DNA from 2 places in the Chryseobacterium sp. S90 genome. Region 2 is predicted to be linked to the other one. Evidence: riboswitches for the same ligand, from Rfam matches in the RefSeq annotation. Region 2 holds a riboswitch; the other holds the start of a gene.
The links. Region 2 has a riboswitch for thiamine pyrophosphate ahead of ACLMCG_RS18140 (TonB-dependent receptor). Riboswitches for the same ligand answer to the same signal wherever they lie in the genome.
Positions count from the first base shown of each region.

Region 1: it holds a riboswitch for thiamine pyrophosphate, as region 2 does, so the genes downstream of both, pnuC (nicotinamide riboside transporter PnuC) here and ACLMCG_RS18140 (TonB-dependent receptor) in region 2, are expected to answer to the same signal.

Region 1 is NZ_JBLGCX010000001.1:522,950-539,554, reverse strand. Features, by position in the region: gene ACLMCG_RS02615 (efflux RND transporter permease subunit) at 1-1,992, shown strand, start outside; gene ACLMCG_RS02610 (efflux transporter outer membrane subunit) at 2,088-3,503, shown strand; gene ACLMCG_RS02605 (GNAT family N-acetyltransferase) at 3,653-4,147, shown strand; gene ACLMCG_RS02600 (MarR family winged helix-turn-helix transcriptional regulator) at 4,144-4,623, shown strand; gene ACLMCG_RS02595 (hypothetical protein) at 4,674-5,303, opposite strand; gene ACLMCG_RS02590 (TonB-dependent receptor) at 5,436-8,045, opposite strand; gene amyA (alpha-amylase) at 8,443-9,525, shown strand; gene ACLMCG_RS02580 (ferritin-like domain-containing protein) at 9,633-10,205, shown strand; gene ACLMCG_RS02575 (alpha-ketoglutarate-dependent dioxygenase AlkB family protein) at 10,496-11,107, shown strand; gene ACLMCG_RS02570 (DUF4142 domain-containing protein) at 11,237-11,848, shown strand; gene ACLMCG_RS02565 (PA2169 family four-helix-bundle protein) at 11,963-12,424, opposite strand; TPP riboswitch at 12,622-12,730, shown strand; gene pnuC (nicotinamide riboside transporter PnuC) at 12,754-13,350, shown strand; gene ACLMCG_RS02555 (hypothetical protein) at 13,337-14,368, shown strand; gene ACLMCG_RS02550 (RNA polymerase sigma factor) at 14,509-15,003, shown strand; gene ACLMCG_RS02545 (FecR family protein) at 15,301-16,113, shown strand; gene ACLMCG_RS02540 (SusC/RagA family TonB-linked outer membrane protein) at 16,184-16,605, shown strand, end outside.
Region 2 is NZ_JBLGCX010000007.1:81,879-98,483, forward strand. Features, by position in the region: gene ACLMCG_RS18110 (serine hydrolase domain-containing protein) at 1-971, opposite strand, end outside; gene ACLMCG_RS18115 (hypothetical protein) at 1,117-1,473, opposite strand; gene ACLMCG_RS18120 (2-hydroxyacid dehydrogenase) at 1,589-2,518, opposite strand; gene ACLMCG_RS18125 (GxxExxY protein) at 2,567-2,953, opposite strand; gene ACLMCG_RS18130 (acyl-CoA thioesterase) at 3,031-3,573, opposite strand; gene ACLMCG_RS18135 (hypothetical protein) at 3,561-4,313, opposite strand; gene ACLMCG_RS18140 (TonB-dependent receptor) at 4,516-6,633, opposite strand; TPP riboswitch at 6,737-6,828, opposite strand; gene ACLMCG_RS18145 (WG repeat-containing protein) at 6,971-7,675, opposite strand; gene ACLMCG_RS18150 (bifunctional aconitate hydratase 2/2-methylisocitrate dehydratase) at 8,029-10,812, shown strand; gene ACLMCG_RS18155 (aconitate hydratase) at 11,132-13,399, shown strand; gene ACLMCG_RS18160 (LytR/AlgR family response regulator transcription factor) at 13,567-14,244, opposite strand; gene ACLMCG_RS18165 (sensor histidine kinase) at 14,237-15,256, opposite strand; gene ACLMCG_RS18170 (TonB-dependent receptor domain-containing protein) at 15,448-16,605, shown strand, end outside.

The DNA of each region.
Region 1 (16,605 bases), on a different contig from region 2:
TATTCATTAAACCTATTGACCTTATTTGCATTGGTACTTGCCATCGGTATTGTGGTGGATGACGCCATTGTCGTCGTCGAGGCTGTTCATGCCAAGATGGAACATGGTATTTCAGATGCTAAAAAAGCAACGGTGGAAGCGATGGATGAGATTACAGGGGCTATTATCTCTATTACGTTGGTAATGGCAGCGGTATTTATCCCGGTGACGTTTATTACAGGGCCTACAGGGGTATTCTACCAGCAGTTTGGTATCACGCTGATTATAGCCATCATCATTTCTGCGATTAATGCATTAACGCTGAGTCCGGTTTTATGTTCATTATTCTTAAAACCTCACGCAGAGCACCATAAAGAGTATAAAAACTTAAATCTGTTACAGAAGTTTTTCTATAAGTTTAATATTGCTTTTAAAACAACTACTGAACGTTATGGAAGAGGATTTGTATTCCTGTTAAGACATAAATGGGTAACCCTTATTATTTTCGCTGTTACCGGAGGAATTTTATTCTGGGCAAGCAGCAGTATGAAGAAAGGATTTGTACCTACAGAAGACAGAGGGATTATCTTTACAGATGTTCAGCTTCCTCCGGGAGCTTCTATGGAAAGAACTTACAACGCTTTGAAAACGCTTCAGGCTAAGGCGCTGAAAGTTCCGGGTGTACAGAACGTAACGATTTCTACCGGGAGAGGATTTTTATCCGGAAACGGAAGTAACAACGGTCTTGCCTTTGTTAAACTGAAACCATTTGAAGAAAGAAAAAAAGACGGACAGACTTCTGAAGATATCACCAAAAAACTATTTGGAATTGTAGGAGCTGTTCCTGATGCTAAAGTAGTATTCTTCCAACCGCCAAGTGTACCGGGATTTGGTAACAGTGCAGGTTTTGAAATGGTATTACTTGACAAGTCAGGTGGAGAATATGCTGATCTTGATGCGAAAACCAATGAATTCATCGGTAAGCTTATGCAGAGACCGGAAATTCAGTTTGCGCAAACTTCATTCAATACTAAATATCCTCAATATCAGATGGAAATTAATGTTCCGCTGAGCAAGCAGCTTGGAGTTTCTGTCAATGATATTCTGGCTACGATGCAGGGATATATCGGAGGTATTTATACTGCCGACTTTACCAAGTATGGAAAACAGTTCAGGGTAATGGTTCAGGCTCTTCCTGAAAACAGAAAAAACATTGAAAATCTGAATCAGCTCTATGTAAGAACAGGATCAGGTATCATGTCTCCGATCTCACAGTTTGTAACATTGACAAAAGCATACGGACCACAATCTGTAAGCCGTTATAACCTCTTTACTTCAGTAAAAGTGACAGGGGCAAACTCTGACGGATACAGTTCCGGGGACGCGATTGCAGCGGTACAGCAGGTAGCTGATGAAACACTGAATCAAAACTATGCCGTAGAATTTACAGGGTTGACCAGAGAAGAATTAAATTCAGGATCTCAGACCCTTCTGATTTTCGGGTTAAGTTTGATCTTTGTTTACTTTATCCTTTCTGCGCAGTATGAAAGTTATATCCTTCCGCTGATCGTTATTATTTCTCTTCCTCTTGGGGTAATGGGGGCTTATTTCGGACAGAAGATTATGGGACTGGAGAATAATATTTACTTCCAGATTGCCCTGATCATGCTCGTGGGATTACTGGCGAAAAATGCGATCCTTATTGTCGAATTTGCTGTTCAAAGGAGACATCATGGAGAAACCATTGTAATGTCAGCCATCAATGCAGCGAAAGCAAGGGTAAGACCTATTCTAATGACATCATTCGCCTTTATCTTTGGTTTATTACCATTGGTTCTGGCAAGTGGAATCGGAGCAGTAGGTAACAGATCTATCGCTACGGGTGCGGCTATCGGACTATTGATAGGAACTGTTTTGGGATTATTTGTAATTCCGGTTCTGTATGTGATTTTTGAAACACTGCAGGAAAAAATTAAACCTATCAAAAAAGAAGATATCAATTTAGCAGAATAAAATTAATTAGAGAAGCTGGAAGTTAGATCTTAGACAATTATTCTAAAACCATATCTAACTTCCGGTCTCTTACATCTAATTTCTAATTTTTTATAATGAAGAGTTTATTAAACATCATAAAAGGAATCACTTTTTCAGTTTTCATACTCGGAGCCATATCATCCTGTATGGCAAGAAAAGAATATGAAAGACCGAAGAACGTGGTAGACGAAAAGCTGTTTCGTACAGATATGCTTCCTTCAGACAGTACCAGCATTGCAGATATTTCATGGAAAGAAATATTCACAGATCCTATACTGCAGGGACACATTTCAAAAGCTTTGGAAAACAATCTGGATATCAGAATTGCTTTAGAAAGTATTAATTCCGCAGAAGCTTATCTGAAGCAAAGTAAAGCTGCCTATCAGCCGACACTTTCTATCGGACCCAACTATACTTTCCAAACCCAGTCTATCAATACTCAGTTTGGGCAGATCATTGGAGAAAGACGATATGTAAACCAGTTTGACATTACGGCAAGTATTGGATGGGAAGCAGATATCTGGGGGAAATTAAGAGCACAGGAGAAAGCACAGCTTGCCACTTATTTGGGAACTGTTGCAGCCCATAAAGCAGTTAAAAGCAGTCTGGTATCTTCCATCGCTTCTGCGTACTATCAATTGTTAACTTTTGATGCGCAGAAGAGGATTATTACAGAAACCATTGCGGTAAGAGAGAAAAACTTAGAAACAACAAAGGCTTTAAAAATTTCAGGAACAGTTACTGAAGTAGCGGTACAGCAGAGTGAGGCTCTTGTGTTCAATGCAAAATCATTACTGATTGATATTGATACACAGATCCAGCTTCTTGAAAACACCATGAGTCTTTTAATGGGAGAACCCTCTCATTCTATTGAAAGATCTACATTAGAAGGACAGAACCTTCCGATCGATTTAAAATTGGGATATCCTACTCAGCTTCTGGCTAACCGTCCGGACGTAATGAGAGCAGAATACAGCTTGATGAATGCTTTCGAACTGACGAATTCTGCCAAAGCTCAGTTTTACCCTACTTTAAAATTGACAGGGAGTGGTGGTCTTCAATCTGTGGATATTGATCACTTATTCAGTGTAAATTCATTATTTGCGAATGTAGTAGCAGGGCTGGCTCAGCCAATTCTGAACAAAAGACAGATCAAAACAAACTATGATGTAAGTCTTGCCAATCAGGAAACTGCTTATCTGAACTTCAGAAAGACCGTTCTTACTGCTGGTAAAGAAGTTTCAGATGCTATCAGAGTTTTCTCTGTACAGGATTCATTTATTGAATTAAAACAACATGAGCTGGATGCCTACAAAAAATCGGTTGACTATTCTCAGGAACTGGTAAATTATGGTATGGCAAACTATCTTGAAGTGTTGAATGCAAGTGTAAATTCATTGAATGCTGAACTTAACATCTCGAATGCACGATACAGTAAAATGAAAGCTGCCGTAGAGCTTTATCAGGCTTTAGGAGGAGGTTGGAAATAACCGTATTCTTCAATATAAACTATAAAACGTATGTCAATAATGGCATACGTTTTTTTAATTATTGATCATGTTAAAATTATTTAATAGGCAAAATCAATTTGGATATATGTATTTAACTACGTAGTTTTATACTTTAAAATTCAGCCACTATGAAATTACAGATACAACCCATAGGAAATTCTTATTCGGAACAGGTGATTGACCTGATTTTGAATATTCAGCAGAAGGAGTTTAATATTCCGATCACCATTAAAGACCAGCCTGATCTTTTACAGATTGAAAGTTTTTATACAGAAGCAGGCGGTAACTTTTGGGGTGCTTTTGTGGGAGACGAATTGGTAGGTTCTATTGCCTTGGTTAAGTTTGACAAAAGGGCAGGAGCGATCAGAAAAATGTTTGTTAAAAAGGAATTCAGAGGCAAAGAATTGAATATTGCTCAGGAATTATTGGAAGTTTTAATTTCTTTCTGCCGCGAAAACGGAATTGATGATTTATATTTGGGAACCATAACGGTACTGAAAGCTGCACAGCGTTTCTACGAAAGGAATCAGTTTGTGAAGGTTGAAAAAAGAAATCTCCCTGTAAAATTTCCTTTAATGAGTGCCGATGATATTTTTTACCATTTAAATATTTACAGAATATGAATGTGATCAACGAAGCAGGAATTCTTGCCATATCAACCAGATTGCACCGTTTGAGTGAACAATTGAGGAAAGATGGAGCATTGATCTATAAAGCATTCGGAATTGATTTTGAACTGAAATGGTTTCCGGTGATCTTTACCATTTATAAAAAAGAGATAGCAAGCGTTGTCGAAATTGCCAATGAAATAGGGTATACCCATCCATCCACTATCACCCTACTCAAAGAACTCGAAAAGTTGGAGTTAATACAATGGGAAAAAGACAAACAGGATGAACGGAAAAGGCTTTTTAAATTAACTTCTAAAGGACAGGAACTTATTGAAAAAATGAAACCCGTTTGGGAGCTGATGTCACAGATTCTGGGAGAAATTACCGATAACAATAATAATCTGCTGGCAGCTATTGATGAGGCTGAGGAGAAAATTGCAAGCCAGTCTTTTTATCAGAGGGCGCTGCAGGTGAAGAATTCAAAATAAGTAGATTTTAGTTATATAAAAAACAGTTGTACTAATGCTTTAGCTGTTTTTTATTCTATAATAATATCAAGTGATTCTTTGAAAGGATGTATACTTTTCATATATTCTTTGTCTTGTTCTGTTAATTCATTTGTTCCAAGAGAAATATCTTCCCACGCTTTTCCATCCTGGTGTTTAAGAGCAAATTCAATGGATTCAATTTTGATTTTTTTATTAAGTCCAAGTATTCTCAAATCTATTCTTTGCCCTTCCCTGATTTCGCCCTCTATAATTTGTCCTATTAAGAAAAACTGTCTTCCTGTAATCTGAATAATATCGTTAAGTTTAAATTGGGCAACAGTTAAATGATGCCAGCTATATCCACAAAATCTGCATTGCTTTGCATGCGGAGTACGGGCAAGTTTGTTACATTTTGGACAATTATTAAAAAAAACTTTTTCAGGAGTTTCAGTCATTATGCGCGTTACAATGTTTTGTTTAAAGACCTCATAACCATTTTCTAATAGATTTGTGATTTCAGGGTCGGAACTTATCCAGCCTTTATCTATCATTATCTTTCTGAATTGTGGATTTTCATTACTCTTGAAAGAAGACATTTGATGTTTTAGGGCTAACTTTTCATTTTTAGTCATTAAGTTACCGAAATAGTTAATAATATAATCTGTGGTTTCCTGATCCATATCTAATTGAAAAGAGTTAAATGATTTTTAATGTCTAATATATTATTTATTTCTTTAAAATAATCATATAATACAAAAGAACCCACCAAATCGTGGCGGGTTCTTTGAATTCATTATTGAAATGAAATTATATTAGAATCTCAAAGTCGCTGCAACAGACCAGGTTCTTCCAAAACCAAGGAATCCTGTGTTACCATCAGCAATACCCTGATAAACTCTTCCGGTTTCCTGGTAAGTTTTTCCGGCATTTGGACCGCTGGCAATTTTGTCACCTGCAAAAATATTGGAGCTTAATTCAGAAATATAATATTTGTTGAATAAGTTGTACACATTCGCTCTCAATGTTAAAGACTTTTTCGCGTCAAGTGTGAACTTGTAAGAAGCACCTACGTCAAATAAATTATAACTTGGCAATTTTACAATTCCTTTTTCTCTTGCTGCCTCAGTAAGGAAATTGATTGGGTTAAACTGTGCATATAGCTTGTCATAATATTCCCAGTTGGCATCAATACTGAAAGCTTTGGTAATGCTATAATCAACTCCCAGACTTGCTGTAGTTTGTGCAGCATCTCCAACTTTTAGATCTTTGATGTTGATAACTCCTGTAGCTCCGGCCACTTCCTGATTGTTTTGAACATCAAGAATATTGAAATTTGCATTTCCTTTGTACTTCCAGTTTCCTAATGATAACATCCCTCTCAGTCTAAGGTTGGCAAATGGTCTTGCCTTCGCTTCCAATTCAACACCCTGGTGTATCTGTCCAACATTCAGAGCGTTGTAGAAATAAGCATTTCCAAGTTGTAATTGTGAGAAGTTAGCTACATCTGCAGCTCCTGCATTAAAGGTTCTTGAAATAAATCTGTCATCCCACTGCGTTCTGTAAGCATTGATATTTACATCTACATAACGGGATTTGAAACCATATCCTAACTCTACAGAGAAGATTCTTTCATTCTTTGCATCGTTGTAAATATTCTGGTTGGAAGGGAACAGCGCGTTGAATAATGGTTGTCTTGAAATAACTCCAGTATTGAAAAATACATTATGATGCTCATCTATATTGTAGTTGGCACCTCCTTTTACAATATAACCCGTTTTGTGATACCATTTTGTTTCCTGGTTTCCCGGAGTATACAGCATATAATCTCTTCTTTTGTAGTATTGTTCAGAAACTGATCCCTGAACAGATGCACTTAGTTTTTCAGAGCTGTATTCAACCATTCCATATAAACCTGCCCATTTTACCAGACCTTCATTGTGAATAGATACTTTTTGAGCATCCTTAAGTTTAGTAAGAGGTTCCGGTTTTACCGTGTTGTTGATATAATATCCTTTTGGAGCATTTGCCGTACTTGAAACAAATAAGGCATCAGATCCCAGCATATCGGTTACAATATCGTAAAGCGCCCCTTTGTAAGTTTTAAGATCAATACCTCCGTTAAAGGTCCAGTTATTCTTTTTGTAATTAAGATCTGCAATTACACCATACCAGTCATGAGCATTAATACTTTGCTTTCTTACGATACCATTGGTTCCGTTCAGTGTAGCTACATATTGCCCGTTATAATCACCAGGAGAGCCCGCAGGAGCTGTAAAGGTTGATTTCTGGAAAGTGTTTCCGTTATAATCGGTTACCATACCACCTCTGTTATAGCGGTAAATCATATCCCAGTTGATCGTACCGTCTCCGCCTGCACCATAATTCATGAAATTCATAGTCTGGCCGCTGCCGTTTTTGATAGAACCGTTCAGTCCGGTACCACCGCCGCCACGTCCCCAAGAACCATAAAGAACGGTAGATAACTTCAGGTTATCATTCATTGTCCAGTCCCAGTTCAATGATGCAATAGGCTTATGATAGAAGTTAGGAGCCAAATTAAATTGAGAACCATTCAACATTCCTGTCTGAGGATTGTATCTTCTTCCATAAGTATCCAATTGCTGTAGAGTAGCCACATTTGCTCCGGTTGCAGAAGACCTTCTTGTATCATGTACCTGAGGCGCTCCGGTTGCAATTAAATTGAACGCATGCTTTTCATTAGGCTTAAATCCTGTTGAGAAAAACCAGGAATAACCTTCTCCTTTCGTTCCATTGATATAACCGTCACCTTGCCAACGGGAAAGCAATACAGTTGTTCCCCATTTGTTTTTTAGCCCGGAAGAGTACATTGCAGATATTCTGGAGTAGTTATCATTACCTACTTCTCCTTTGATCATTGCTTTCTGCTCAGAATCGGTAGCTTTGGTCACAATATTGATCGTTCCCCCTACAGAAGGAACTACAAATTTGGATGCTCCCAAACCTCTCTGGATCTGAATGTTGCTCGCAATGTCTGCCAACCCGGTCCAGTTAGACCAGTATACAGTACCTCCCTGCATGTCATTCACCGGCTGTCCGTTGATGATCACTGCAATGTTAGCCCCATCAAAACCTCTCATGTTGATTCTGCTGTCTCCAAAACCTCCGCCCACTTTGGTCACATACACGGATGGAGTAGACTTCATAATCTCAGGAAACTCTCTGTTTCCTAATTTTTCCTGAATTTCTGCAGCTTTGATAGTGGAAACTGCAACAGGAGTTTTTCTTTCTTTGGCTGTTTGGGAAAGGTTTCTACCTACCAACATCACCTCATCAATAGATTTTGATTTCTCTAAAGAATCCTTCGTACTCTGCCCGTAATAAAGGGCGGCCGTAGGTAATACAAGCGCTATAAATAGTCGCTTTTTAAAAATAATGCTCATGAAATAAACTAGCGTTTTTGAATTTAAGGCTGCAAAGATGGATATTTATTTTTTAATAAAGTATTAAATCTTCATTACGTGATTTCGTACAGCATGCGAATGATCCATTATTACTCGCTTTTTTTGTGTGTATTAATTAATTCAGTTCTTTAATTTACAATTTGTTATAAAAGTGAATTATCATAAACAGGAAATATTTTTAAATGAATAAAATAATTATGCACTTCTTTATATTTTTCATTGTGATGATTGTTGTTTATTTAAAATATTCTAATTATTCATCATTTTGCTGATATAACGTTTGGTAATTGACTAGAGTCATAAACTTTATACTGTTGTTTTGATACCTTGTATTATCATTTATTTAAAACCGAGATTATTATGAAAAAGAATTTTTTTGAAAGGTTTTCAGTTTGTTTTTCCGGGAAGAAAAGGGGTTTATTCAGATTTTATCTGGAATCATCAATGCTTCAGCGGTATTGATTATGTCATCAAAGAAGGAGGGGAGCTAAAAGGTGTTTTTAAAATCCATAATGAATATGGTGAAGAGTGGACAGATGCTGTAAGCCATCAGTTGGGTAACTATGACTATCTGATGGGTGCTGATATAGAATACCGTAATCCTTATGTAGTAGAAGAAATGAAAAAGTGGATCAAGTGGTATATGGATACCACGAAAGTTGATGGGATTCGGCTGGATGCTTTAAAGCACATCTCTTCAGATTTCCTGAAAGAATGGATCTTTTATATTAAAACAGAATTGAATCCTGATTGCTATATTCTGGGAGAATTCTGGAAAGACGAAGCAGAAAAAATTGAATATTTTTCAGATAAAATGAATGATCTTATCTCTTGTTTTGATGCCCCGCTGCATTATAATTTTTTCACGGCTTCAAAAGAAGGAAAAGACTATAATCTGAGCCAGATTTTAAAAGGAAGCTTTCTGGAAAAGAAACCCGTGTTTTCAGTTTCTTTTGTAGAAAACCATGATACACAACAGCTCCAGGCACTTGAATCTTCAGTGGAAGATTGGTTTAAGCCTATAGCATATACAATTATTCTCCTTTCTGATGAGGCTTATCCCTGCGTATTCTATCCAGATCTTTTTGGAGCAGAATATATCGATGTAAGAGAAGATCAGGAAATACATATTATCATATCAAAAGTGGAGGAGCTTCCCAGCCTTCTTGAAGTGAGAAAACGTTTTGCATACGGTAAACAGATCGATTATTTTGATCATCCCAACTGTGTGGCTTTTGTGCGGAACGGAAATGAAAAGCATCCGGGATGTATTGTGATTATGTCTAATAGTGATGAGGGCTTCAAAGAAATAGAATTGGGAAAAGAGCATGCAGATTCAACCTATATTGATTTCTTAAAGAACCGCCATGAAGAAATTCACACTGATGAAAATGGGAAAGCCATATTTTGTGTCAATCCGGGATCTGTAAGCGTGTGGGTAAAGAAATATAAGCCTTAAAATAACTATACTCTTCAAGAATTTTAGATACCACATCTCAGCATTTAAGGCAAAAATGGTCTTATAGTTGCAGATTTATCACCAATCAAACACTAAATTATTATATTATGGAAACTAAAACAGCAGCCAAAAAATCACCGGCTAAAAAAACAACACCCGCGAAAACATCTGCAAAAACTCCGGCTAAAAAAAATGCAGCCAAAAGTTTGGAAGATCTTTTTGAAGATTCACTGAAAGATATTTATTGGGCTGAAAAGGCACTCTTGAAAGCACTGCCAAGAATGATGAAAAATGCGACCAGCGAAAAACTTAAAACAGCTATTGACAAGCATATTACTGAAACAGAAGGTCACGTTGAAAGACTGGAAGAATGTTTTAAAGCTTTAGGAAAAAAAGCCCAGGCAAAGAAATGCGATGCTATGCAGGGATTATTGGATGAAGGAAAAAGTATCCTGGAAGAGACAGAGCCGGGAGCAGTAAGAGATGCAGGAATCATTGCAGCAGCACAAAAAGTTGAACATTACGAAATCGCCACATACGGTACCCTTGCAGCATTTGCAAAAGTATTGAAAGAGAAGGATTGCCTTAAACATCTTTTAAGCACATTGGAAGAAGAGAAAAAATGTGACGAGCTGTTAACAAAAGTTGCGGATACCAATCTCAACAGCAAAGCAATGTAAAAAAGTATGTATTCATTATAAAAAGGAGACCGGATTTATTTTTGGTCTCCTTTTTATTGTGGAAATCTCAGGAGATTTTAAAAAAGCTGTTTTAGCTTTTGATTGATTTTGTATCAATTTTAATATATTTGCAGTTATTATTTGTATCAATTTGATTTTCTCCTATAGCATACAATTCAAAGAACAATAAAAATTTATCCGGTAAAAAATCTCAGGAAAACCAAAAGTGAGTACCAGCTGTTATGCTTTAAAGAGAAATATAATTCCAGTATTTAAAAAGTTAAAAAAATATGACCCAGCTTAGTTTGTTCGATTCAGAAGACCTGTATGAATTTCCAAAAGATCTTCTTGAATACAGAGAACATTTTCTGGATCAGGAAGAAGCTGACCGGCTTAAAGCTCATCTGCTTGAAACTGCTCCCTGGAAACAAAGAACCCAAAAAATGTATGATAAGATGGTGCTGACACCGCGCTTAACGGCATGGTATGGAGATCAGGAAAATACCTATCCTTCGGGTAATGGTGAGCTGGAGACTAATCCGTGGACTCCCGAACTTCTTTCTTTAAGACAAAGAATAGAAAAAACATTTGGCTATCAGTTCAATTCCGTATTGCTTAATCTTTACCGGGATCATAATGACTCTGTTGCCTGGCATCGGGATAAGGAAAGCAGATATGGAAGCCGCCCGGTGATTGCATCAATAAGTTTAGGTCAGACCAGAAACTTTGATTTCCGGAAAAAAGACCATCATCAGAGTAAATACAGCCTGCCTCTTCCTCATGGTTCATTACTGATTATGAAAGGAAATCTGCAGGAGAACTGGGAACATCGGATTGCTAAATCTGTAACCTCGATGAAGCAGCGTATCAATCTTACATTTCGGTTGGTTCGTCAATTGTAGAATATTCATTTATAATATTTTATGATTGGTGGAGTGTGTTTGCAATATCTCTTTTGGCAGATAAATTGTTGCATTTATAAAAGAAGTTCTTATTGGCTTCATTTATATCACCATTTAAAATTTAATATTATGAAAAATCTTGTAGTAACACTTTTTGCGGTGGCTGCTTTGACGGCCTGCAAAAAAAATGAACCGACATCGTCCAGCCACTCCCCGGAAAGCACAACAATGTCTCCTCCAGCTGAATCCGGCATGACAGTGAGTGATTCCACCAAAATGGCAGAACCAAAAGACCAAACCACCTCTCTCAGTGATCAGGATAAAAAATTTGCAGATGCAGCAGCAAAAGGAGGGCTGATGGAAGTGATGATGGGAGATCTGGCAGCAACCAATGCTGAAAATCCAGCTGTAAAATCTTTAGGAGCGATGATGGTCACAGATCATACCAAAGCGAATGATGAGCTCAAGAAATGGGCTTCGGGAACAGGCTATACCTTACCTGCAGGTCTGGATGCTGAAAAGCAGAAGATGTATGATGATCTGAAAGCTAAGAAAGGAAAAGACTTTGATAAAAAGTATACCGATCTTATGGTCAGTGATCATAAAGAAGACATAGAAGAATTCAAAAAAGAAGCAGCGGAAGGAAAAGAATCTTCTCTGAAATCCTTTGCAGGTAAGACGCTTCCTACATTGGAGCATCATCTGAAAGAATCAGAAAAAGCTAAAAATGCTGTGAAATAATATGACCTGCATCATAAAAAGGACACAGGATATTTGATAATTTTGAAAAGGATTAAATATTATTTTGTTCTTGATTAATAAAGCTCCTCTTTTGTAAGGGGAGTTTTTTGTTGATTATTCTTTCTTTTTATATTCTTCAATTTTCTTAAACTGGTTGTAAGAGCTTTTTAGATTGCGAAGCTGTTCGGCCACAATTTTATTACTCTTTTCACTAAGATTACCATAGCCCAGAGCATTCTCATAAGTTTCTATGGCTGCTTTTTCTCCAAACACTACATTTTCCAATGTAGATTCTACCAGATTTCCCATGGTAAAAGAATTTTTAATGTCAATCCATGTTCTGTGAATAGCTCCTGCGATAGATGGTGAGTCCTCCGGAACGCCCTTTCTTTCAGTGATTAGATTAATGAGTTCATTTTTCATAATTTTCGACTGGGAAATCATATGGTCATATTCATCCTTTACATCAGGATACATTTCCCATACTTTTCCTTCAACTTTTTCAAAACCTTCAATTCTGTCATTGGTAATGTGAAGCAAGTCGTTCAGTAACGATATTTCTTGTCGATTATCCATAATATATACTTTTTAGATTAAACATAATATTGTACTAAATTATCATTTACTCAGCAGCATCTTTATAATCCTGATCATATAGTCTGGCGGATGATTTTCTTATATGAGCTTATTTATTTTTAATAAAAAAAATGGGTTAACAGGATAAATAAAATTCCGATATTCTTTCTTTTTACGGAAAAAAAACAGGACCTTTGCCCCCAACAATGGGGTGCTACTGGTAACAGTGGCTGAGATGATACCCAGGAATGTACTTCCACACCTGATCCGGATAATGCCGGCGTAGGGATTGCTTACTTATCATCTCATCATTTGATTTTTAAATTAATATGATGCAGGAAATTTTAAAACAGATTACCTTGCCTGAATGGTTCGGAGTCTTATTTTCAGTAATTCAGGTCTTACTGGCCCGTAAAAACAATGTCAATAACTATCTTTTCGGAATTGCCGGTATTCTGCTTACATTGTATGTGATGCTTACCTCAAAACTGTATGCTGAATTTACCTTAAACCTTTATTATCTGATCATGAGCATCTACGGATGGCTGTACTGGAAATTCGGGAAACAGAAATCTGAAATGGAGATCTCTGTCACCTCAACTTCTGAAAAGTGGATTGCCGGAGGAATTGTGCTGGGAACTTTTAGCTTATTCTGGTTTTTTCTTACTCATTTTACAGACTCGGATGTTCCCGTTTGGGATTCCTTGGTAAGTGCTTTTGCCTGGGCCGGAATGTGGCTCATGGCAAGAAGAAAAATTGAAAACTGGGTGATTCTCAATATCAGTAATATTATTTCCATACCCTTGCTGCTGCATAAAGAATTGTATCTCTATGCTGTGTTAACATCATTCTTATTTTTAGTAGCAATCTCCGGGTATATGGAATGGCAAAAAATCATTAAAACCAAAGCTAATGCTCAATATTAAAGACATCAGAAAAGAACTTCAGGGAGCTTCTGTAATTTCTGATAAGGTGATACAGCATATTCATGAAAAAGGATTGCTGAAGATCTGGGTACCGAAAAAATATGGAGGTTTAGGATATCGTTTTGAAGAAGGCCTTAAAGCATTATTTGGCTGGGCTGAAACCGATGGAAGCTTTGGCTGGATGCTGACACTCTGTGCCGGAGCCAATTATTTCTCAAGAAACATAAAACCTGAAATTGCTCAATTACTGTTTACCAATTCTGACATTTGTTTTGGAGGAAGCGGAATGGTTGGCGGAACTGCAGAAAAGCAAAATGATAACACCTATATTATTAATGGATTATGGAATTTTGCCACAGGAGCTCCCCATCTGACGCATTTTACACTGAATGCCACAATTACAGAAAAGGGCAAACCTTTATTAGATCACGAAGGCAATGAGATGATTCATTCCTTTATTATTCCGAGAGAGCAGGCTGAAATCATCCCTAACTGGAAATCTATGGGAATGAAAGCCAGCGGTACTTATTCATTTACCATTGAGAATGTTGTGGTCAACGAAGATTACAGCTTTGTGTACGACCATTTCTTCACGGATGATATTCTGGACAGCGTTCCTTTTCGGGTTTTTGCTGATCTGACCCTTTTGGTGAATTACCTTGGAATGGCTTCTCATTTTATTGAAGAGGCAAGGCTTATCCGTCCTCAGATCCATTTCAAAAACTTTGCAGAATCTGTTGAAAAGCATCTGGAAAAGGTGTTAAATATTGCCCGGAATATTGAAAATATTCTTGCTGATAATAAAGAGATTTCAGCAGATCAGCAAAATGAGATTCATACTTATGGAACAGAATTGACAAGTCAATTATCCCACCAGATACTTACTGTTTATACACAGCTTGGAATCCGGGCAACAGCTACTGATTCTGTAATTTATCAGATATTCTGTGATTATTTTACAGCAGCAATGCATTCTAATTTCAGGCCTTCAGCTGATGATTTAGATTTTTCTTTTTGAGGTAATCTAAACCTGTTAAAAGACAGTCACTCTTTAGTCATTATGGTCATGAATTTAAACTTAATATGAATTTAATATGATTGACATCCCTTTTAGATACTTTTGCATCATTGAGTTATAGGTTCAAAGACATTTAAAGGATGGATCATTTTAAAGAAATATATTCCGGTTACAAGCACAGGGTGTATTTTTTTGTAGCAAAATACCTTTCGGAAGAAGAAGATATAGAAGAAATTGTTCAGGATATTTTTATGCATGTCTGGAAGTACTTATCCAAAACCCACTCACCTTCAGAAATTGAAGCACTTATTTTTAAATCTGCCAAACAGGAAATCTCCAACTTCTATCGTAAAAGAAAAATGATCTTCGTTCCACTGGAAAATTCCCCGGAAAATCAGGATGAAGAAAGCTCTGAAATCGAAAAGCAACTGCAGCAGGAAGATCAATTAAAAAAAATAGAAAGTCTTCTGGAACAAGTTCCTGAAAAGAGCCGTGAGTTTTTTATCCAAAACAAAATCCAGAATCTCAGTCTTTTTACCATCGCGCAGGAAAATCATATTTCCAAAACAGCTGTTGAAAAACATGTCAACAAGGTTTTGAAATTTCTAAGGACCAACTTGAATTTTTGGTTTTAACCTTTTTTGTTATATTGATAACAAGCTTCATTTCAAATCTCTTTCCGACGAATGAAGAATCCCATGTAAAGCCTGGATTCTTCATTTCACTGCGTTACATTCAGAATGACAGAGTCATAATAATAGATAGCAGGATTAATTTAAAATCGTATATAATTACCTTAATTAATTTAAATAAAATCAATTTCAACTTTAACGGAATATCAACCCATATGAACAAATCGTTAAATCAAAAAAATAGAGGTTGACGATTCTACACTTCCTGCGTATTCTCTAATAAAGATCAAAAAAGAGTTTATGGATTTCGACAATCAATGGAAATCAGTTAAAGAAGAAAACCGGAAAATGAAAGATTCGGCAGATCAGCGAATCTGGAATGGACTTGAGAGCAAAATCAGATTCAGAAAGAATACAAAACGATTTTTATTGGCTGCGGCTGTTCTTTTGCCTTTATTTACACTGATTACTTTGTTTTCTACAGGAAATGAAATGAAATCTCCTGATCATCAGCAAATAGTTTTCAGAACAGAAAAGGTTCAAAAAGAATTTATACTATCTGACGGAAGTATCATTACACTGGAACCTGAAAGTGAATTGAAGCTGACTGATGGTTTCGGAAAGAAAACCAGGAATGTCTCTTTTAAAGGAAAAGCATTTTTCAGTGTTGCTAAAAATAAAGCGCTGCCGTTTATCATTGATGCCAATGGATTTAAAGTAAAAGTGTTGGGAACCCAATTTTTGCTTGATCAGAGATCTGCAGACAAGAAAGTCTATCTGAAAGAAGGGAAAGTAAAAATTGATTACAAAGGAAATACAACATTTCTTCTGCCCAAAGAAACCTGGCTTGCTGACAAGGACGGAGCCGAGAAACATTTCTACGATCAGGATGTTGTAAAAACATTTGATTTTAATGAAATGAAATTCGGGGAGGCCATTTCTCAATTGGAGAAGACCTACAATGTTTCTATAGCCTATCCTCAGCATTACAAGGAGAATGTAATAAACGGAAACATCACCGGAGATCTGGATAAAGTTATTAAAACAATAGGATTTCCATTTAATCTTACCGCAGGAAAACAATCAGCAAATCATATCATTTTAGAAAAATAATGCACCAGTAATTGGGGTTACCGATGCATTGAAAATAAATCAGTCAATAACAACTAATTTCAGCAAAGCTATGAAAAAAACAACAATTAGCATGATGTTGTTGGGTCTTTTGTGTGCGCCACATTTTACCTATGCAGAGGCTAACAAATGTTTTCAACAGTCCGTTATTCAGCGGAAAACGCCTTTGATTAAAATCTTTGAAAAACTTTCAAAAGAGCATGGCGTAAAATTCTTTTATTCGGTTTCAGACCTGAAAGATATACAGGTGGATGAATCACAAGTCAACTATCAGTCATTATTAGCATCTTTAGACTATCTGAAGAAGAATATCGGTCTTGATTTTAATGTAGATCAAAAAACGGTGACGGTTCGTCTCAATGCAAGAGCGATGGCAAAAATTCAGAGAACCAATGCTCAACAGTCTGCAGAGTATATAAACCCAATTAAAGACACGATAAAATCAAGAGAAAAAAATATTGATGAGGTTGTTTT
Region 2 (16,605 bases):
TTTTCATTGCTGTAAGGAGCAAAAACCATCTCCATCAGTTCTGGTTTAAGGAAATTTTTCGAATACATTGCTTTTGAGAAGTTATACAAATCTCTTGGAGTAGTGTACACATTTTTATCACCATAAATAAGATCCAATCTGTCTAAAGGATACAATTTATTTCCTCCATAATAGAAAGACTGTGAAGCTGTAGGAATATCTTTTTCCTGGAAGATATACGTGTTGTTCATTTTCAGCGGAGTGAAAACCATTTCTTTCATCGCCTGCGGGAAAGGAGTTTTTGTTACTTTCTCAATCAATAATGCCAATAAAGCAAAGTTGGTATTACAGTACATAAATCCTGTATTGGTATCTCTTGCCAGATCAGGTTTGTATTTGATAATCATATTCAACACATCCTGGTTCGTAATAAATTGTTTGGAAAGTTCTGCCGGTGCAGGCTGTATTTTGGTAATAAAATATTCGTATTTCGGAAGACCGCTTCTTTGATCCAACAAAGTCTGAACGGTAACATTCGGATATGGGAATCCCGGAAAAAACTGGGTAAGATGATCTGTAAATTTTATTTTCCCTGCTTCAATCAGTTTCATCATCGCCATCGCCGTTAATGTTTTTGAAACCGAAGCTACGTGCAATGGTGTATTTTTATCAATCGGCATCTGATTGCCTTCTCTTCCGAAGCCTCTGTAGTTTTCGTAAAGAATTTCATCTCCCTTAGCCACCAGAATTCCACCGCTAAGGTTACCTTCTTCCCATATTTTTTTGTAATACTGATCTATATAGCTTACCGTTGTCTGTTTGTTCAAAAGCTGTCCATCACCTTTGACGAAAATACTTCCGAAGTCTACATTTCCATAGTTGGGTAGATTAGTCGTGTTTTCAGCTGAAACTTCTTTGGCTTCAGACTTTTTTTTACAGGAAAATATTGATAAAAGAACAGTTAGGATAAGTACAAAATTACGCTTCGTCATGAGATTCAAAATGAGCGGCAATTTAATAAAACTCAAAAATAAATAATAACCAAGAGAGGGACATTATGAATTATTTAACATAAATGAGAAAAAAATTCGCGAACAGGCAAAACAGCCAGAATTACCAGAAACGTAAATTTGTTTTCTAAATAGGGGGTCCTGCCTGTCCTATAATCCTTCCTCCAAATGAGATAATACTATAAAGACTCAAAATTGCAGTATGGAGTTCATCCTGGTTACAATAATAATGATCAATTGTTCCGTATTTCGTATACTCTGAAATATTAAATCCTTCTTCAATATCATTATAATAGATGACTCTTATTCCCATTAAACCTACTACCCAAAAGCCGCCACCTTCTTGTCCATAATCTTCTTCATGCCATTTTTCAGGATCTATTTTGATTAGATCCCAGAAGTTTAAAAGATTACCATTTAACTTTTTTTCTGTTGAGAAAATCATTTCTAAGATTTCTTCAATTGTTATTGGTGTCCAAATCATGATTACAGAGTTTCTTACTTGTTTAAAAATCAATATAAAGTTGAAAATATACGAAAAAAGCGAATTTACTTTTTTGTAAATCCGCCTTTAGCTTTTATTTTCTTCGTTTGTTAGCTTAACAATGTGATGCTACAATTTTATCTACAATAAACTGGGCCAGTTTTTCTTTGCTCTGATGGGTCCATCCGGCAATATGTGGCGTTACAATTGCTTTTTCAGATTCAAGAAGATATTTTAAATCTTCATTTTCTGTTTCAATATGCTCAAATGAAGACTTTTCGTATTCTAATACATCCAGACAGGTGCCTTTTACCTTTCCTGACTTCAATGCTTCTACTAAACTTTTAGTTTTCACATTCTTTCCTCTTGCTGTATTGATAAAATAGAAGTTGTTTTGCATCTCAGCAATAAAATTTTCGTCAATAAGATAATGAGTTTTCGAAGTCAAAGGAATATGTAAGCTTAAAACCTCTGCAGACTGTTTCAGCTCTTCCAGTGAAACCTGTGTTGCATATTCATCCGAAAGACCAGGAAGGATATCATGGAAGATCACTTTACATCCGAACCCTGAAAGTCTTTTAGCGGTAGCTTTCCCCATATTTCCATACCCGATAAGCCCTACTGTTTTTCCCAGCAATTCATCTCCTCTGTTCTCTTCACGTTTCCAGATTCCGTTTTTCACCTCCTGAGAAGCAATAAAAAGTCTGTTCATAATCACAAGCAGCATTCCTACCACATGTTCTGCTACAGAATCCCTGTTTCCTTCAGGAGAATTGATCAGTTGGATTCCCAGGTTTTCAGCAACGGGAATATCTATATTTTCCATTCCGGCGCCTACTCTTGCAATAAATTTCAGGTTCTTTCCTTTCTCCAGAAAATTCTGATCTAAAGGGATACGGCTTCTGATGATAATCCCGTCATAGTTTTCAATTTTATCACAAACCTCATCATAAGACGACGTAAAATCCTCTTCCAATATAAAATTCTGAGCCAAAAGCTGTTCAGTGATGAGAGGATGGTTTTTATCTAAAAGAAGTATTTTCATTTTTATTCAAACACAAATAACACTAATTTATTTCACAAATAACACAAATTACAAAGTACCGTTAATAACTCTTTTTACTCCGTTTTTAAACTGGATTGTATTAAAGTTGATCAACATCCCAAGCTTACAATTGCTTAAACGAAGGTAAGTGAGTATCTGCGCTAGATGAATATTATGCAAAGATTCTACAGATTTTATTTCCAGCACAAATTTTTCCTCAATCAAAAAGTCAAGTCTATAGCCAACATCCATTTTTACCTCATCATAAACTAATGGCATTGGTTTTTGTCTTTCTACGAGAATATCATGTTTATTTAATTCATAAAACAGACATTCTTCATAAGCACTTTCCAAAAGCCCTGGTCCCAATGACTTGTGAACTGTATATCCTGCTTCGTAAACAATTTTTGATATATCGTTTTCAGAAATATCCATTTTAATATTTTTTTTCATGTAACCTTACACAAACCATTTGTGAAAATTCGTGTAAGACATTTGTGTTTTTTGTGTTTTTACTTTTTATCTTTCTTAGATTCCTGCGGTTCCTGGAAGAGCTTTTTAAGTTCTACAGATTCCAAAGGCTTCATTCTTCCGGAAAGGATTAATGAAAGTTCTTTTCTACGGAATGCAGCTGCAAATCTTTCTTTCTCTTCCTCTGTTTCCGGGATCATTTCCGGAATAGGAATCGGGCGGTTGAATTCATCCACTGCAACGAAAGTATAAATACCTGCATTGGTGTGAATTTTCTTCTGATTGATTGGATCATCCAACCATACATCTACATATACTTCCATAGAAGTAGAGAATGCTCTGGAAACTTTAGATTCCAATACCACTACTCCGCCTTCCGGAATCGGATGATTGAAAGATACGTGGTTTACAGAAGCTGTTACTACTCTTCTTTCGCAGTGTCTTGCTGCAGAAATAGACGCGCAACGGTCCATTTTCGCTAACAATTCACCTCCAAAAAGATTTCTTAAAGAATTGGTTTCGTTCGGAAGAACGATATTGGTCATAATAGTCAGAGATTCTGACGCTTTTTTTATTTTTGCCATCTAGTCTTAGTGTTGTTTGGAACGGCCGGAGCTGGTTTTACAGCTTTTCCGACAGATTTTGCTAATGAATCTTTTTTCAAAGAATCTGAAACGGTTGTTTTCGGGCTATGTACCATCACTTTAATGGTATCTTTTACAATTCTGTGAGTAGAGGTCTGTACAGAAACCTTATTGAAAGATTTCTTACCAAAAAGAAGTTCCTGCTGGGTAATAGCCAGGTATAAAATCCCCAAAACCGGAATAGCCAAAAGGAAAATCCAGAGAATAGTTTTTCTGAATTTAAAATCCTTTTCACGATTAACTGAAGGATTTACCTTTTCTCCGTTATTGATATCTGAAAATCTGATCTCTTCCAGTCCATAAAAGTCCGGACGCCCTGATTCTATTCTTTTTCCTTTGAAATGAGTATGTCCTTCTTCAATGAAAACTGTTCCAAGGTTTTGAATTTCAAGAACCTGCTCGGCCTGAAGTTTCTTCTTCCAAAAATCTGTCTGGATCTTAAGATCACTTCTTGAAGCTTCTAAAGACATTTGTTTCTGTCCTGCAATAAAAGCAGTAAGATCTTCAGCCTGTACTTCGTAGTCTATTGTAAATTCAATCTGACTGGCTGGAGGTAAGATGCTCCCGTTTTCGGAATTGATAATTGCCTTAGAATTTTTCAGTGAAAACACCCCAAAGCCTGGAACCGTGGCAGTTCCAAATTGTTTTAAGTATTCTAAAATGTATGCTGAAATATTCATTTGGCAGCAAATTTATAACTTTTTCATGACTTTTTAAGATATTTAACCTATATAAAAAAAGACTGTCGAAACAGTCTTTTGATTATTCTGTATCAAAACTGGAATACAGATATTTAAACTTCTTTTTTTAAGCTTAACAATTGTAATGAAACGGGTAAAAGGGCAAATTTTCAAATTCACTTATTTGCTCTCCAATTTCTCATTACTGAATCTTCCAGCTCACTCCAAACATAAAATTGGTTCCTGCCTGTGAAAAATAATAGGGCTGTCCTTCATACACAGATCCATTGTTGACATATTTCTTGTTGAACAGGTTATTCACCAATAGTTTTAATGCAATTTCATTATTGGCAATTTTAAACTGGTACTGAGCGTTGAAATCGGTCAGGAAATAATCTTTAAGCTGCAGATTGGCATCTTCCGTATTATCCAGATATTGTTTCCCAACATACTGATTCATTAAAGCAAACTGAAAGTTCTTTGTAGGATTAAATTTCAGACCTAAATTGGCAATCACATTCGGAGAGAAAGAAATCTGTGTATTTCCAAGTCTTTCAGGAACATCTCCATTCTGAATATTGAAATCCTGATTTCTGCTCTGGCTTAAAGTTACATTTCCTGAAACCTCCCATTGTTTAGATAATTTTGCCAATGCACCAAGCTCCACTCCTCTTCTGTAACTCTTCCCGGAATTGGTTCTGATGAAAGCTCCTACATTATTAAGTACACCATTTAAGACCAATTGGTTAACGTAGTACATATAATACACATTCGCAGTAAATGATACAATCCCAAACTGTTTTTCAAAACCGGCTTCAATATCATGAAGTTTTTCAGCTTTCACATCGTTATTCGCCATCAGATCATCCCTGTTTGGTTCACGGTGGGCATGGGCATAGGAAAGGAAAACTTTACCTCCTTCAATTCTGTAATTTACCCCGGCTTTAGGATTAAAGAACAACCAGTTTTTACTTAAATCAGCTCCTTCACCATCACCAGCCATCAGGATCTTAGTATTGTAGTTGATTTTTCTAAGCTGTAAATCACCAAAAAATTCAAAATTATCTACTCTGAACAAAGCTTTTGCAAAACCGGATACTTCATTTTTTATTGAACGGCTTCTGTAATACTCACTTTCATCAATCTGAGGAAAAAATACTCCCGTAACATTTCCGTAGTGTCTTCCGTAATATTGATTGGCTACAACTCCCATATTCAGGTCTAAGTTTTCAAACTTTCCGTAAAGCGTTGAAACAACTCCATAAAAATCATTATTCAGCCATTTTTTTCTGATAAAGTCTGAATATTTTATGGTCTGCCCTCCTTCAGTCAGATCGGGTAAATTATATCTGGAAAAAGGATCTCCCTGCTTGTAATTTTCGTAATATCCTTTTCCTTTAGTATAGTGAAAAGTAGTTTCAATATTCCATCGGTCACTGAATTTCTGTTCCCAAAGCAACTGATAATGGTTCTGTCTGTAATTGTCTGTTTCGTTATCATAGAAGCTTACAATATTCTCCCAACTGGCATCATAAATGGCACCTGAAACATTAAATTTAGGATCGGTTTCCCATGTTTTTCTATCAATACCGTTCCATGCCTGGTAGGTTTTCTCTTTTCCACCAAAAGCCATTAAACGTAATTTGGTATTCCCTTCTTCAAATAAGGCCGTAAAATTATAAGAATGTAAATTTGAGGAAGCCCTGTCTATATACCCATCAGAGTGAATATGGGTATATCTTCCCATTACAGAAAGACGGTTTTTCCAGAACTTACCGGAGCCTATCTCAGCTGAATATTTATAGGTATTGAATGAGCCGTAGCTGTCATCTGTTTTAAAATAAAACTTTTCTTCAGGATCTTTAGAAATCACATTGATACTTGCACCGAAAGCAGAAACGCCATTATTAGAGGTTCCCACCCCTCTTTGAATAACGATCTGTGAAGCAGAACTTGTAAGGTCAGGAACATTCACAAAAAAAGTTCCCTGGCTTTCAGAATCATTATACGGAACGCCATTCATCATTACATTAATCCCGCTTCCTGAAACTCCACGAATTCTAAAACCGGTATATCCAACCCCATTTCCTGCATCTGAAGTAGAAATAATGGAGGTTTGATTTTTTAAAAGAATAGGAAGATCCTGTCCTAAATTTTTACCGTCTAAATCTTTCTGTACGTTGATGATTTCCTTTGCAACCGGCAGTCTTTTGGTAAAGTTGACCGCCTCAATTTCTCTGACTTTCAGAGAATCCTTATTCTGAGCCTGCATAAAGGCTACTGAGCCTACGCTAAGCCCTAAAAAAAATAATCCTTTCATTCTATAAATCTTGACATTTAATGAATAAAAGGGGTGATTATGAAATAATTGACAAATAGCAAATGACCATTGATGTTTATCGATCATTTATCGCTAATCATCTATCAATTATTTAAATGGTTCCCTAAACAGCATTACCTGTTCCAGGTTCATTGGGTATAATCTCAGCCTGTTACAGCACCCCTTTATTTCAGGTGCAAAATTACAAAAAATATATCAATTGAGATTCGCGGTGCGAGGTGCAGGGTTTTGAGTTACGGGATAGAAAAAAGCAGAATGAAAAATAAGAGTTATTGGATGAATCATTCATCATTCATCATTCATCATTTATAATTCTTTAATAGGTTTTATTGTTTGAGTCAACATAATAGTAATTCGACCCATCTTTGGTCACTTCAAACATCTTACCCAGCTTCCAGCTGAAGTTTCTTTTAATATTGGAATATTCAAAAGGAATAATGATCTTATTGTTAACATCAATCACTCCAAATTTATCATTATTGGAAGCAACAATCATCGGATTGGCCACATCATCTCCTTCCATAATGTACAGATACTGATATTGAGGATAAATCTGGAACTGCCTGTAATCTGCAGCATTCACAAATTTTGATTTTTCAATAATTCCGTAAAAGCCATTCATAGTATACGCCTGAAATAGCTGCTGTTTATATTCTTCGAAGATACATTTTCCAAAATCTGCTTCTTTGAACTGGTATACTCTCTTTCCAGACTGGTCTATCCTGTAAGAGATCATATCTTTTTCTACTGTAGCATATTCTTTTGTGCCAAATTTTCTGACTTTTTCATTAGGAGAATTCAGAAGGTTACAATCTTCATAAAAAAATACGGCAATATGATATTCCGGTTGAATAATAAATTTTCCGTTCTGGTTAACATACCCAAAATGATCTCCTTTTTTCTTAGGAATCAAAACCGGAAGATCTTTATTTATTATTACTAAATCAGGGTTAGGCTTATTGGCTGCAGGCCCTTTCTTAACCGCAGTTTTCACACCTTTCTTCACCGTTATTTTCTTCACAGATTTAGTCTGTGAAAAAACGAAAACCGAAATAAAAATGCATAAAACTTTAAGGATATTTTTCATATTCGCCATATGTCTACAAAAATACGACCAAAAATAGATATTATAAAATTCATATTTATAAAGAATCTAAATAATTTCGTTTCTATAAAATATTAAAAATTTGTAATTTTGGGAACATTTTGAATTGTTTGATAATTTTAAAAACTTTAAAAAAAAGTGTAGATTATGCTGACTTTATTCGGTTAATGTTGCATCAAAATGTGAGAACTCAAAATGTCATTAACTGTATTTGTACAGACCGGTAAAGAAGAAGCAGGCCTACCTTTAATGTTGAAAGACCTTCTATTATGAATATTTATAAGGATTACATCAAAGAGATTGAAGAAAGAAAAACCCAGGGGCTTCATCCAAAGCCAATTGATGGTGCTGAATTACTAAGCGAAATCATTACACAGATTAAAGATTCAGGTAATGCTGACCGATCGGATTCTCTTAAATTTTTCATTTACAACACGCTACCCGGAACGACAAGTGCAGCGGGAGTGAAAGCAAAATTTTTAAAAGAAATTATTCTGGGTGAATCCGTAGTAGAAGAAATTTCCCCGGCATTTGCCTTTGAATTATTATCTCATATGAAAGGCGGTCCTTCTATTGAAGTGCTGCTAGACCTTGCTTTAGGTAATGACGCAGCTATTGCTAAAGAAGCAGCAGCCGTTCTTAAAACACAGGTTTTCCTTTATGAAGCAGATACAAACCGTCTGAAAGAAGCATTCAACAGCGGTAACGAAATTGCAAAAGAAATCCTTGAAAGCTATGCAAAAGCTGAATTCTTCACGAAGCTTCCTGAAGTTGCTGAAGAAATCAAAATAGTAACATTCATTGCTGGTGAAGGAGATATCTCTACAGATTTACTTTCTCCGGGTAACCAGGCCCACTCAAGATCAGACCGTGAACTTCATGGTAAGTGTATGATCACTCCTGAAGCTCAGGAAGAAATCAAAGCTTTACAGGCACAACATCCTGATGCAAGCGTTATGCTTATCGCTGAAAAAGGAACAATGGGTGTTGGTTCATCAAGAATGTCCGGAGTAAATAACGTTGCTCTTTGGACAGGAAAACAAGCCAGTCCATATGTGCCATTCGTAAACATTGCTCCAATTGTAGGAGGAACAAACGGTATTTCTCCGATTTTCCTTACAACTGTAGATGTTACCGGAGGTATTGGTGTTGACCTTAAAAACTGGGTAAAGAAAGTTGACGAAAACGGAAACCCAATTCGTAACGAAAATGGAGACATTGTTCTTGAAGAAGCTTATTCAGTAGCAACAGGAACTGTTTTAACAATCAATACAAAAGAAAAGAAATTATATAACGGCGATAAAGAATTGATCGACCTTACCAAATCTTTCACTCCGCAAAAGATGGAATTCATCAAAGCGGGTGGATCTTACGCGATCGTATTTGGTAAAAAACTACAGACATTTGCAGCCCAGCTTTTAGGAATTGAAGCGCCTGCGGTTTTTGCTCCATCAAAAGAAATTTCTCACGAAGGACAAGGACTTACTGCTGTAGAAAAAATATTCAACAGAAACGCTGTTGGAACTACTCCAGGAAAAGTATTGCACGCAGGTTCAGATGTTCGTGTAGAAGTTAATATCGTTGGATCTCAGGATACGACAGGTCTTATGACTTCTCAGGAATTGGAATCTATGGCTGCGACAGTAATTTCTCCAATCGTAGACGGTGCTTACCAGTCAGGATGTCACACCGCTTCAGTATGGGATAAAAAAGCTCAGGCTAATATTCCTAAACTTATGAAATTCATGAACGAGTTCGGTCTTATTACAGCCCGTGACCCGAAAGGTGAATACCACGCAATGACTGACGTTATCCACAAAGTTCTTAACGACATCACTGTAGATGAGTGGGCTATCATTATTGGTGGTGACTCTCACACAAGAATGTCTAAAGGAGTGGCTTTCGGAGCTGACTCAGGAACTGTTGCGCTTGCATTAGCTACCGGTGAAGCATCTATGCCGATTCCTGAATCTGTGAAAGTAACCTTCAAAGGAAACATGAAAGAACACATGGATTTCCGTGATGTGGTTCATGCAACTCAGGCTCAGATGTTGAAGCAGTTTGGAGGAGAAAACGTATTCCAGGGCAGAATCATTGAGGTTCACATCGGAACACTTCCTGCTGACCAGGCATTTACCTTTACAGACTGGACTGCTGAGATGAAAGCAAAAGCTTCTATCAACATTTCTGAAGACAATACTTTGATTGAGTCACTGGAAATTGCAAAAGGCAGAATCCAAATCATGATTGATAAAGGTATGGATAACCATAATAAAGTTCTTCAGGGATTAATTGACAAAGCTGATAAGAGAATTGCAGAAATCAGATCAGGAGAGAAACCTGCTTTGACTCCGGATGCAAATGCTAAATATTACGCTGAAGTAGTGGTAGATCTTGACGTAATCGTTGAACCAATGATTGCCGACCCGGATGTAAACAATGATGATGTTTCTAAGAGATATACTCACGATACCATCAGAGATCTTTCTTATTACGGAGGAGAGAAAAAAGTAGACCTTGGTTTCGTAGGATCTTGTATGGTTCACAAAGGAGACCTTAAGATTGTTTCTCAAATGCTTAGAAATATTGAAAAGCAACAAGGGAAAGTAGAATTTAGCGCTCCTCTTGTAGTAGCAGCACCTACTTATAATATCATTGATGAGCTGAAGGCAGAAGGAGACTGGGAATTATTAGAGAAATATTCAGCCTTTGAATTTGATGATAATGCTCCAAAAGGAGAAGCTCGTGTTGAATACAAAAATGTAATGTATCTTGAGCGTCCCGGATGTAACCTTTGTATGGGTAACCAGGAAAAAGCAGCTAAAGGAGATACCGTTTTAGCAACATCTACACGTCTTTTCCAGGGAAGAGTCGTTGAAGATTCTGAACGTAAAAAGGGAGAATCTCTACTTGCTTCAACTCCGGTTGTAGTTTTATCTGCTATCATTGGAAGAATTCCTAACATTGATGAGTATAAGGCAGCAGTTGAAGGCATTGATCTTACAACTTTTGTACCTTCTATTAAAGAATTAACAAGTACAAGCGCTCACTAATAGAATTCATAAATAAGTCGTAAGACTATTGAAAATTATATAATTGGAAGATTTTAGTCCTTTAGGATTTAAAATCTTCCAATTTTTTGTTTAGAATGTTTCTATTTTAAGTTAAATACATTTTTTTTCTGATAAAATCTCGAAAATAGAATCTATTTTTTCTTAAATTGAAAGTTATAAAATCTCTTGAATATATCGTCAAAATCATCCTGTTAGTGGATTATAGGAACGTTTTTTGATATATAAAGAATTGATTTTTCTTTTTCAAACATAAGAGAAAGAAGCATTAAACGGAAAAAGAACAAAATTAAAATACGATATGACTTTTGATATTGATATGATCAAAAAAGTGTACGAGCGTTACCCTGAAAGAATTGCTGCGGCAAGACAAATCGTGGGAAAACCTCTTACCCTTTCAGAAAAAATCCTTTACACCCACCTTTGGGAAGGAAATGCTACACAGGCTTATGAAAGAGGAAACTCTTATGTAGACTTCGCACCAGACAGAGTAGCAATGCAGGATGCCACTGCACAGATGGCGCTTTTACAGTTCATGCAGGCAGGAAAAACTAAAGTTGCTGTTCCTTCCACAGCTCACGCAGATCACCTGATCCAGGCGAAGGTAGGTGCTGATAAAGATTTACAAGAAGGTATTAACAAAAACTCCGAAGTATTCAACTTTCTGAGTTCTGTATGTGATAAATACGGAATCGGATTCTGGAAGCCGGGAGCAGGTATCATTCACCAGGTTGTACTGGAAAATTATGCGTTCCCTGGAGGAATGATGATTGGTACAGATTCACACACCGTAAATGCAGGAGGACTGGGAATGGTAGCTATTGGTGTAGGAGGTGCTGATGCAGTAGATGTAATGGCAGGAATGGCCTGGGAGCTTAAAATGCCAAAACTTATCGGGGTGAAATTAACCGGTAAAATGAACGGATGGACTTCCGCAAAAGACGTTATCTTAAAAGTAGCCGGAATCCTTACCGTAAAAGGAGGAACAGGATGCATCGTAGAATATTTCGGTGAAGGAGCAGAATCTCTTTCGGCAACCGGTAAAGGAACTATCTGTAACATGGGTGCCGAAATCGGAGCTACAACTTCTACTTTCGGATACGACGATTCTATGAGAAGATATCTTGCTGCTACCGGAAGACAGGATGTTGTAGATGCTGCCGATAAAATTGCTGAGCATTTAACAGGTGATGCAGAAGTATATGCAAACCCGGAACAATATTTCGACCAATTAATTGAAATCAACCTTTCTGAACTGGCTCCACACTTAAACGGACCTTTCACTCCGGATTTAGCAACTCCTGTTTCTGAATTCAGAGCTAAAGCAGAAGCTAACGGATGGCCTCTAGAAGTGGAATGGGCACTTATCGGATCTTGTACCAACTCTTCTTATGAAGATTTATCAAGAGCGGCATCTATTGTAGAAGATGCAGTAGCAAAAGGAGTAAAACCTAAAGCTATTTTAGGGATCAATCCAGGTTCTGAGCAGGTGAAATTCACAGCAGAAAGAGACGGTTTCTTGGATTCTTTCAGAAAATTTGAAAACGCAAGAATCTTTACCAATGCTTGTGGACCATGTATCGGACAGTGGGACAGAGAAGGTGCTGAAAAAGGAGAGAAAAACTCTATCATCCACTCATTCAACAGAAACTTTGCAAAAAGAGCGGATGGAAACCCAAATACCCACGCATTTGTAGCTTCTCCAGAAATGGTAGCTGCTGTTGCTATCTCCGGAAGATTAGATTTTAACCCGATTACAGATACTTTAACCAACCAGGCTGGTGAACAGGTAAAACTTGATGAGCCTAAAGGGTTTGAACTTCCTGAAAAAGGATTTGCTGTAGATGATAACGGATATCAGGCTCCATCAGAAGACGGTTCAAGCGTTGTTGTGAATGTAAGCCCTACTTCGGACAGGCTTCAGTTACTGGAAGAATTCCCGGCTTGGGATGGTAAAAACATTGAAGGAGCTAAAGTATTGATCAAAGCTTTCGGAAAATGTACTACTGACCACATTTCTATGGCTGGACCATGGTTGAAATACAGAGGTCATTTAGATAATATTTCAAACAACATGTTGATTGGAGCCGTAAATGCTTACAACATGGAAACCAATAAAGTTAAAAACGAATTAACCGGTGAATACGGTGAAGTTCCGGCTGTACAAAGAGCTTATAAAGCTGCAGGCGTTCCAACAATTGTTGTAGGAGACCAGAACTACGGTGAAGGTTCTTCAAGAGAGCACGCTGCTATGGAGCCAAGACACCTTGGAGTGAAAGCTGTATTGGTAAAGTCATTCGCGAGAATCCATGAAACCAACCTTAAGAAACAAGGAATGCTTGGAATCACTTTCGCCAATGAGGCTGATTATGACAAAATCCAGGAAGATGATACGGTTAACTTCTTAGATCTTGATCAGTTTGCACCAGGAAAACAACTGACTTTGGAATTCGTTCACGCTGACGGAACTAAAAATATCATCATGGCTAATCACACTTACAACGATCAGCAGATTGATTGGTTTAAGGCTGGTTCTGCTCTAAACCTGATCAAACAACAGGAAAAATAAGATTAATTGTTAGATTAATTAATATAAAGGCGGCTTCAATTGAAGTCGTCTTTTTGTTTTACCACATAGAAATATCGATGTTATGGAAATTCAATAGAGGTGGACTTTAGTTCACCAGATTTTTAGGCATCCATTCTAATTGGCTTTAGCCAAAACTTACAATATACTTATTTTAACCTATCCAAAAGCCCCGCTCTATAGCTTTCACCAATCGGAATTTCATATTCAGAAAGAATAACTTTTTTTGCCCCGATACTTTTGATTTTATCCAAATTGACAATGAAAGATTTGTGAATTCTTACAAATTTTTCAGAAAGCTGATTTTCCATAGATTTAAGAGTATCCAAAACAATATATTCATTACTTTCTGTTCGGATATTGACATAGTCTTTGATGCTTTCAACGTAAAGAATTTCTTGAAAACCGATCCGATGCCTTTGCCCCGAAGATTTCACAAAGAAATGGGTATTTTCTTCCTGTGGAAAAGAAAAACGTTCCTGAGCTTTTAATACGCTCTTTTGAAACCTTTCAAAAGAAATAGGTTTTAGAAGATAATCTACCACATTATGTTCATAGCCTTCCAATGCATATTCCGAATAAGCGGTTGTTAAAATATATTTTTGATTGGCTCCTACAATCTTCATAAAATTGATTCCCGTAAGTTCCGGCATCTGAATATCCAGAAAGATGAGGTCAGAATCATTTTTCTGCAGATATTCTAAAGCCAGAATCGGATTTTCTGTAGAGAAAACCAGTTCAAGAAAAGGAGTTTTCTCCACATAATGCTCCAGAAGAGAGATTGCCAATGGTTCGTCATCAACAATAATGCATTTTATCTTATTCATCCTTCAAATCAATTTTTAAATCTACAATAAATTCCGTTTCTGAATCTTTGATTTCCAGCTGGTGTTTAGGATACAAAATTTCCAATCTTTTTTTCACATTCTGAATTCCTATTCCGGAAACAGTATCTTTCATTTTCTGTGTCTTAAAGTTTAAAAGATAAAAATGCAGCACCTTGTCATGATCTGAAATTTTCATCTCAAACCCTTTATTCCGGAAATCACCATGTTTAAAAGCATTCTCAACAAATGGGACCAACAACATCGGTGAAATCTTCAGATGAGGATGCTGAATATTTTTTTCGATAAGCAATAACTCAGGATGTCTGATTCTAAGTTTCTCCAGCGCAATCAGACTGTCAATATATCCAACTTCCTTATCCAGAGGAATAGAGTCTTTTTCAAGGTCTTTTGTGCTGTACCTCAGCAATTGCCCAAGTTCTTCAATGGCAGGAAGTGCTTTATCTGATTTCTGATAGACCAGGGAATAAATATTATTTAATGAATTAAAAATAAAATGAGGATTGATCTGAGTCTTCAGTGCCTGCAGTTCTGCCTGTTTCTTTTCGATCAGAAGCTGCTTCTTATCATTTTCCGCCACTCCATATTTTTCCAGAATCCATAGAATACCTGCTATAAAAGTAGTTAAAGAACTGTTGTATATATTATCGAAGAAATAATAGAGAAGCCCTGTTCTTTCATCATAATTACGGAAGCCAAGAGTAGAAGGCAGAATCATTTCTTCCAAAGCATATCTCATGCTGGCAAAACATAACAATGTCAGGATAAAAACGAAAACCGCTGAATACAGTTTCTCAAGTTTAAAAACCTTTGGAAATATAAACAGATAGGAAATATAGAATGTGGTAATTTTTACAATAAAATAGGTAATTCTCAGAATATGTAATTCAAGACGATTGGTCTCCGGAACAAAAAAATTAGGCGTAATGACGGTTCCAAAAAAATTGAACCCCCAGTAAATAATTTGAAGCCAGATAATTTGCTTTTTATTCATAATCAAATATAAATCTCTGCAGGGACAATTCATCAACCTTTTTCGACAAAAACCTATTTTTTTCCGACGAAACTATTTTGACATCCAAAATCATCGCCTTCATCTAAATGCTATTTCTTTTCAAATGACCTTCTTATACTTTTGTCACAGAAATTTAAACTAAACAGCATTTAATCTGTTATTTACATCTTATGAAAAAACAGTTTTTATTTATAACTACACTTGTTTGTTCTTTGGTAACCGCACAAACTAAAGATACTGCAAACGTTAACAAAATTGAGGCAGTAACGGTGAACGGTAAAAAAGTTCTGGTAGAGCGAAAAGTAGATCGTCTTGTTTATAATGTTCAGAATTCTATGCTTTCGCAGGGAAGCTCAGGAACTGAGGTTTTGGCAGGAACTCCTTTATTACAGGTAGATGAGAACAAAGGTCTTCTTTCCATTGCAGGAAAAAATGGAGTTTCTGTGATGGTGAATGACCGGATGCTTAATCTTTCCGGATCTGAACTGATCAATTATCTGAGAAACCTTCGTTCTGAAAACATCCTTAAAATTGAAGTGATCACCACACCGCCTGCCAAATATGAAGCTCAGGGAAACAGCGGGATTATTAATATTGTTCTTAAAAAAAATCAGAATCTCGGGTGGAACGGTTATCTGACTACGAATTATACTCAAAAAACATACGCTGCATTCAGCACCGCAGCAGGAGTAAACTACCAGAATGAAAAGATGAAAGCTTCGGTAAAAATTCAGGGATACGATGGAGACAAAAGATCGGTAGAAAACTATAAAATAATAGGTGAAAACTCCTCTATAAGCAGAGATGAAAGAAGAGATATGAATGATGGATTAGGCCTGAATGCCAATTTTGATTATTCTCTCACGAAAAATTCCAATATCGGATTGATATATGATATTTCGAAGGGACACTCCAATATGGACATCAATTCAAAACAGAATTACCTCACCGGAAGCAATCCCACGTTGCAGACAAATACGGATTCTAAACACCGTTCTTCTTTTATTTCACAAATGCTGAATTTGTATTTTGATCAGAAATTTGGAGAACATAAACTAAGTTTAGGAACCAATTACTATGGAAATCTTCCGGATACTGAAGTTAACTTTACCACAAAAAATATTGCCAGCAATTCAACACAGGTTGTCAAAAATCTTTCGTCTGTAGATTATAAAATCTATTCCGGACAGGCAGATTTAACTTTAAACTTCAAAAAAATTCAGTTAGAAACCGGTGCGAAATTCAGCGAGTTTTCTAATAATTCAGAGATTGGATATTTTAATGTTATCAATGGGAATCATATCATTGATCCTGCAAAAAGCAATCTT